One region of the Paenibacillus sp. RS8 genome, then DNA from elsewhere that is predicted to be linked to it. Evidence: a T-box and tRNA genes for the amino acid it is inferred to sense, from the RefSeq annotation. Region 1 holds a T-box; the other holds one or more tRNA genes.
What was found. The T-box of region 1 lies ahead of tyrS (tyrosine--tRNA ligase). A T-box ahead of a tRNA ligase gene usually reads a tRNA of that ligase, here a tRNA-Tyr.

Region 1 (3,380 bases):
ATTACGAACGTATTCTTTATTTGCTGTTTCCAACATTGATTTCCAATCCGCAAACTTCGTCTCCCTCACCACATGACGATCAAAAAGTTCATCAGGTATGTCATCAACATCTTCTTCTGACTTTACTTGAAAGTTCCCTTTGATTAGAAACTCATCGAAGCTCTTGCAATTGGAATACTTACTCATAAACGCTTCATTAAACAACTTCTCAAAAGAGATGTGATTGGGATCTTCTTGATTCATTTTCTGACCTTGTAGCTCATTCATCAATTCTTCCATGGTCATTGGTTTTTGTCTTCTCAAATTACCACTCCTAATTTTCCAATATGGTTTCAGACTATCATGTTAATCCATAAATCACACGAATCCTAAGCTTAACATAATTTTCACTATTTTACCTTTCGATTTTCAATTTAATACGTCGAAAAAAAGTCCCTAATCACAGAATGAGAATATCAATCCTAACAAAAAGCCTCCCTTATACATATAAGGAAGGCTTTTTCGCACTATTTCCTCTAGGACAATTTCACCAAGCTGTAGTTTTTCTTCCCTTTACGGATAATGATAAACCGGCCACCGATAGCTTCGCTAGCTGTAACTTCAAGTCCAACATCGCTAACTTTCTCACCATTCATGGAGATTGCTCCTTTGGTGATATCCTCACGCGCTTGACGCTTGGATGGCTCAATACCGAGATCAACTAGCCATTCCACGATATTCTTGGATTCCAAAGTCGTTTCGTAAGTCGGCATTTCCTTGAAGCCTTGCTCGATCTCATCAGCAGTTAGGGACTTGATATCTCCACTGAACAAAGCAGCAGTAATGCGTTTAGCTTGCTCTAGTAATTCTTCACCATGCACGAATCTTGTCATTTCTTCGGCAAGTGTTTTTTGCGCTTCACGTTTATGCGGTTCGGTCTGTACTTTTTCAGCAAGCGCATCAATTTGCTCTTTAGACAGGAATGTAAAGTACTTCAAGTATTTCACAACATCACGGTCATCAGTGTTCGCCCAGAACTGGTAGAACTCAAATGCCGTCGTTTTGTTCGGATCCAGCCAAATGGCTCCCCCAGCTGATTTACCGAATTTCGTACCATCGGCTTTCAACATCAGCGGGATAGTAAGTCCAAATGCTACAGCCTCAGAGCCTTCTTTTCTACGGATTAAATCCAGACCGCTTGTAATGTTCCCCCACTGATCCGAGCCACCAATTTGCAGCTGCACATCTTCATGTTTGTATAGATGCAGGTAATCTAGAGATTGCAGGATTTGGTAGGAGAATTCTGTAAATGAAATTCCGCTGTCCAATCTGCTCGCTACAACATCCTTGGCAAGCATCGAATTGATGCTGAAGTTCTTCCCGTAGTCACGCAAAAATTCGATAACATTGATTTTATGCGTCCAATCGTAGTTGTTGACCATGCGGATTTGATTATCGCCATCGGTCACGAACAGTTTTTTCATCTGAGCAGTAAGTGCATCAACATTCGCTTGCACTTGCTCCAATGTTTGCAAAGAGCGCTCGGACTGGCGTCCACTTGGATCACCGATCGTACCAGTAGCACCACCAATTAGAATTACTGGGCGGTGTCCCGCAAGTTGGAATCTCTTGAGTACCATGAACGGAATCAAGTGGCCAATATGCATACTGTCACCCGTTGGATCTACACCGCAGTACACTGAAACGGATTTCTGGTTGGTCAATTCTTTAAGCCCTTCGGCATCGGTTTGTTGATTGATGGCATCGCGCCATTCTAGTTCGTCGATAATATTCATTGCCTAACACCCCTTAAATTAGTAGATAACCTATTGATGAAGTGAAACATATAAACCCTTATATTTAAAAAACAAAAAATCGCCCCTTGTCTATTGTAGACATAGGGACGATTGAATAACCGTGTTACCACCCAGATTGCATCAATGAAACATTAAGCTAAAGCACAGCATTGATGCCACTCGTGACGAGATATCGTTCGCCATTCCGCTCGGGGTTAGCCGAGATACTCCAAAGTGTAATTCGTACTCTTAGTGTGTACCGGGTTTCATCGACCCCCGGCTTTCTGGAACAGGGACTAAGCTACTACTGGGCTTCTTCAACGTATATCGTTTATAAGATTACAGCCAGTATAGAGAAATAATTCTTCAATGTCAACTATCTTAAGCTGAGAATCCTAAGACACACTCCTGCTGTGATGCACTACTAGGCATTTCCATCTTTTTTCTGTTACAATTACGGAAAAAGAGGTGAACGAATCCGCATGCTTGATCCTATCGATAATCATATTTTGCAGCGGCTGGCCCAAAACAGCAGAATATCCTATACTGATCTGGCTAAAGAAGTTAATTTATCCAGTGTAGCGGTAAAAGACCGTATTGATCGGCTCGTCAACCAAGGAATCATTGAGCAATTTTCTATTGTCATTAGCGCGGAGAAGCTTGGCAAGAAAATTTCCGCTTATCTGGAACTTGAAGTAGAGCCTGCTCATTTAAATCATATTGTCGAAGTCCTGAAAGAAAACGAACGCGTTGCAGTACTTTATGAAATGACTGGTCCTTGCATTCTTCACATCCATATTCTGGTTGAGAATCTTGAAGAGATGGAACGGTTTATGCATGAATCAATCTACTGTCTGGATGGTCTAGTACGTGTAGAAAACCAAATTTTATTAAAGCGCCACAAAAATCAGGATGGTCTAAATATATAAAAAAAGAACCGGCTAAATAAGACGGTTCTTTTTCTTAAATGGATACTGAAGGATATAATCGAATAATTGCTAATTAATTCACTCTACTCTGTTTTAGATAGCTTAGCTTTATAAAAATTCGCAAAATATTCGCTGACCTCAATCTTCTCTTTTACAACTTCTATTGGAGCAACGAGCTTAACGATTTCACCATTGTACACTCCTGTCGTCGCCCCGACTTTCATCTCAAGCACATTGTTATTGTAGCTTATAGTAACTGTCTGAGTAGTCGGTTTCCAACTCACCTTCGCACCAAAACCTTCAAAGCTGCTACGTAATCCCACAGCCTTACGCTCCGAATCACCGAATTGACCTTTATCGATCAAAGCATGCACTCCCCAGTTTCCATCCACTACTTGTGTGATTCCGAAATCCGTTGACACAGACATCAGGGAGTACGCTTCATCCTCGCTCAAATTCATTCCGTCCATTAAAAAATCTTTTGTTTTATGAGCAGCATCTTTCATCGCTTTGTCGATGGATGAGTTTTTAAAGATATCTTTTTGTGCACTAGCTCCAAGTGCCTCCAAATAATTCGCGTAACTGAACCCATGTACGACCCATTCATTCTCGTTCTCTAGTAATGGGAAACTTAATCCATTCAGTTTTTTGTTAAGCGTCGCTTTTTTATGAAGAA
Region 2 (3,380 bases), 2.0 Mb from region 1:
ATGTAACATTGTCAAAATTTTAATAATTTTAACGAATACACTCAAAAATAGAGAGAAAATTATAATTTTTACGAATAATCCGACTAATTTCCGAACGAGATGGCCAGTCAGGTTGCTAATCTTCGGATTTCTTGATACGATCATATCAAATATTAATGAAAATAATTATATGATTTCGGTCATAATTTTGTACGATTCGGCTAAAACATAATTATTGGAGGCTCATCATGGATCGTGTTCTATATATTGTAAATGCAGCACATGAGGTTAATACCTATATTCCACCACACCAGCATGAATGTTATGAACTAGTCTATTATTTAAACGGATTAGGAACTACCAATGTAGGTTCGCGAAGTTATCATTTTCGTTCTTCTTCATTCGCGCTAATACCACCCAATCATAAACATGACGAGAATCATCGCGAAGACGCTACTATACTATTTGTAGGCTTCCATTCAAATCACCCAAATATGGAGAATTTGCAAGGCGTATATGAAGATGATAAAGACCATACTGTTCTACAGATCTTGCTTCGAATGAAAGCAGAGTTTACGCGCAAACAAGATGGATTCTCTGAACTATTGAACCTTCAAATGAGCGAAATCACTGTTCATCTGATACGGCTTCTTAGCGCCTCTGGGTTTCAATCGCCAACGGAAGACAGAGTCCAATATGTTCTAAACTATATGAATGAGCATTACCGCCATAAGCTATCGGTCGCAACACTCTCTGAGATGTCTGGATACAGCTATGATCGTTTCCGCCATTTATTTAAAGAGCGATTCGGTTCTTCACCTCTTCGCTATCTACTATTGAAACGTCTGGATTATGCAAAGTCTCTCTTGCAACATACCCAAATGCATATCTCAGAAGTATCTGCCGCTGCAGGGTTTGTGAATGACGCTCAATTCTGCAATATGTTCAAACGTGAGGTAGGTCTCACACCGCGGACATTCCGACTAAGCAGTCAATAAAATTACAATTCACTCCGCTTCACATAAAAAAGCCGTTGAATTAGAAGTGTCTCTAATTCAACGGCTTAAGAATAAAAGTTCATAGACAAAGAAAAAAGGTTAGTAAATTCGCTTGTATTAGCAACTTTACTAACCTTTTTGATATACCGGCGAGAGGACTCGAACCTCCACGGTTTCCCTCTCGATTTTGAGTCGAGCGCGTCTGCCATTCCGCCACGCCGGCACATATGAAATTAATGGAGGCGCCACCCAGATTTGAACTGGGGATAAAGCTTTTGCAGAGCTTTGCCTTACCACTTGGCTATGGCGCCATATGAAAACATTGGAGCGGACGACGGGAATCGAACCCGCGACCCTCGCCTTGGCAAGGCGATGCTCTACCGCTGAGCCACGTCCGCATAAAATGGCTGGGGATATAGGATTTGAACCTATGCATGACGGAGTCAAAGTCCGTTGCCTTACCGCTTGGCTAATCCCCAATAACATTTTAAAGTAAAATGGGGCGACTGATGGGTCTCGAACCCACGAATGCCGGAACCACAATCCGGTGCGTTAACCCCTTCGCCACAGTCGCCATATTAAACTGAATTTGTTGCTGTTCTTCTTAAAGTAAATGGGGCGACCGATGGGACTTGAACCCACGAATGCCGGATCCACAAACCGGTGCGTTAACCCCTTCGCCACGACCGCCATATTAAACTTTAGAGAAAGACTTTAGATAAAGATTGGCAGGGGCAGCAGGAATTGAACCCACACCAACGGTTTTGGAGACCGTTGTTCTACCTTTAAACTATGCCCCTAAAAAAATGGTGGGGGATGATGGATTCGAACCACCGAACACGTGAGTGAGCAGATTTACAGTCTGATGCGTTTGGCCACTTCGCTAATCCCCCAAAGATGGTGCCGGCGAGAGGACTTGAACCCCCAACCTACTGATTACAAGTCAGTTGCTCTACCAATTGAGCTACACCGGCATATTAAGTTATATACTACATGGTGGCTCGAGACGGATTCGAACCGCCGACACGAGGATTTTCAGTCCTCTGCTCTACCGACTGAGCTATCGAGCCAAGAAAATGGCGGAACCGACGAGATTCGAACTCGCGATCTCCTGCGTGACAGGCAGGCATGTTAGGCCAACTACACCACGGTTCCAAAAGATATAATTACTTGATGAAAATTGGTTGCGGGGGCAGGATTTGAACCTGCGGCCTTCGGGTTATGAGCCCGACGAGCTACCGGGCTGCTCCACCCCGCGTCGTTCTTAAATGAATATGGTGGAGGCTGAGGGGATCGAACCCCCGACCCTCTGCTTGTAAGGCAGATGCTCTCCCAGCTGAGCTAAGCCTCCGTAAACAACAATTGTTATTGTACCAAAGTCCACTATGTAAAATCAAGTGAAAATTTGGTGACCCGTATGGGATTCGAACCCATGTTACCTCCGTGAAAGGGAGGTGTCTTAACCCCTTGACCAACGGGCCATACTAATTAAAAATTTGTGGCGGAGAGAGAGGGATTCGAACCCTCGAGACGCTTGTGGCGCCTACACGATTTCCAATCGTGCTCCTTCGGCCAAACTCGGACACCTCTCCATATGGCTCCCCGAACAGGACTCGAACCTGTGACAACTCGATTAACAGTCGAGTGCTCTACCAACTGAGCTATCAGGGAATATTCATACCAGGCTTGATGCCTGAAAACTGAATCCGAATTGAATTTGCGTTTTAAGTATAGGATAAGCCCTCGACCGATTAGTATTGGTCAGCTCCATGCATTACTGCACTTCCACCTCCAACCTATCTACCTCGTCGTCTTCAAGGGGTCTTACTAATTGGGAAATCTCATCTTGAGGGGGGCTTCACGCTTAGATGCTTTCAGCGCTTATCCCGTCCGTACGTAGCTACCCAGCCATGCTTCTGGCGAAACAACTGGTGCACCAGCGGTACGTCCATCCCGGTCCTCTCGTACTAAGGACAGCTCCTCTCAAATTTCCTGCGCCCACGACAGATAGGGACCGAACTGTCTCACGACGTTCTGAACCCAGCTCGCGTACCGCTTTAATGGGCGAACAGCCCAACCCTTGGGACCTACTTCAGCCCCAGGATGCGATGAGCCGACATCGAGGTGCCAAACCTCCCCGTCGATGTGGACTCTTGGGGGAGATAAGCCTGTTATCCCCAGGGTAGCTTTTATCCGTTGAGCGATGGCCCTTCCATGCGGTACCACCGGATCACTAAGTCCGACTTTCGTCCCTGCTCGACTTGTAGGTCTCGCAGTCAAGCTCCCTTATGCCTTTGCACTCTTCGAATGATTTCCAACCATTCTGAGGGAACCTTGGAACGCCTCCGTTACTCTTTAGGAGGCGACCGCCCCAGTCAAACTGCCCGCCTGACACGGTCCCCG

Region 2: it encodes a tRNA-Tyr, which carries the amino acid that the T-box ahead of tyrS (tyrosine--tRNA ligase) is inferred to sense. The anticodon was not compared.

Annotation. Positions count from the first base shown of each region.
Region 1 covers NZ_CP168131.1:5,564,508-5,567,887, forward strand. The annotation lists gene ACDZ28_RS26210 (hypothetical protein) at 1-285, opposite strand, end outside; gene tyrS (tyrosine--tRNA ligase) at 516-1,775, opposite strand; T-box leader at 1,876-2,105, opposite strand; gene ACDZ28_RS26220 (Lrp/AsnC family transcriptional regulator) at 2,258-2,704, shown strand; gene ACDZ28_RS26225 (acetamidase/formamidase family protein) at 2,788-3,380, opposite strand, start outside.
Region 2 covers NZ_CP168131.1:513,405-516,784, forward strand. The annotation lists gene ACDZ28_RS03290 (AraC family transcriptional regulator) at 228-977, shown strand; tRNA gene ACDZ28_RS03295 (tRNA-Leu) at 1,122-1,200, opposite strand; tRNA gene ACDZ28_RS03300 (tRNA-Cys) at 1,215-1,288, opposite strand; tRNA gene ACDZ28_RS03305 (tRNA-Gly) at 1,301-1,375, opposite strand; tRNA gene ACDZ28_RS03310 (tRNA-Gln) at 1,382-1,456, opposite strand; tRNA gene ACDZ28_RS03315 (tRNA-His) at 1,476-1,551, opposite strand; tRNA gene ACDZ28_RS03320 (tRNA-His) at 1,592-1,667, opposite strand; tRNA gene ACDZ28_RS03325 (tRNA-Trp) at 1,704-1,777, opposite strand; tRNA gene ACDZ28_RS03330 (tRNA-Tyr) at 1,785-1,870, opposite strand; tRNA gene ACDZ28_RS03335 (tRNA-Thr) at 1,876-1,951, opposite strand; tRNA gene ACDZ28_RS03340 (tRNA-Phe) at 1,972-2,047, opposite strand; tRNA gene ACDZ28_RS03345 (tRNA-Asp) at 2,055-2,132, opposite strand; tRNA gene ACDZ28_RS03350 (tRNA-Met) at 2,159-2,235, opposite strand; tRNA gene ACDZ28_RS03355 (tRNA-Val) at 2,253-2,328, opposite strand; tRNA gene ACDZ28_RS03360 (tRNA-Glu) at 2,384-2,458, opposite strand; tRNA gene ACDZ28_RS03365 (tRNA-Ser) at 2,477-2,569, opposite strand; tRNA gene ACDZ28_RS03370 (tRNA-Asn) at 2,573-2,648, opposite strand; rRNA gene ACDZ28_RS03375 (23S ribosomal RNA) at 2,709-3,380, opposite strand, start outside.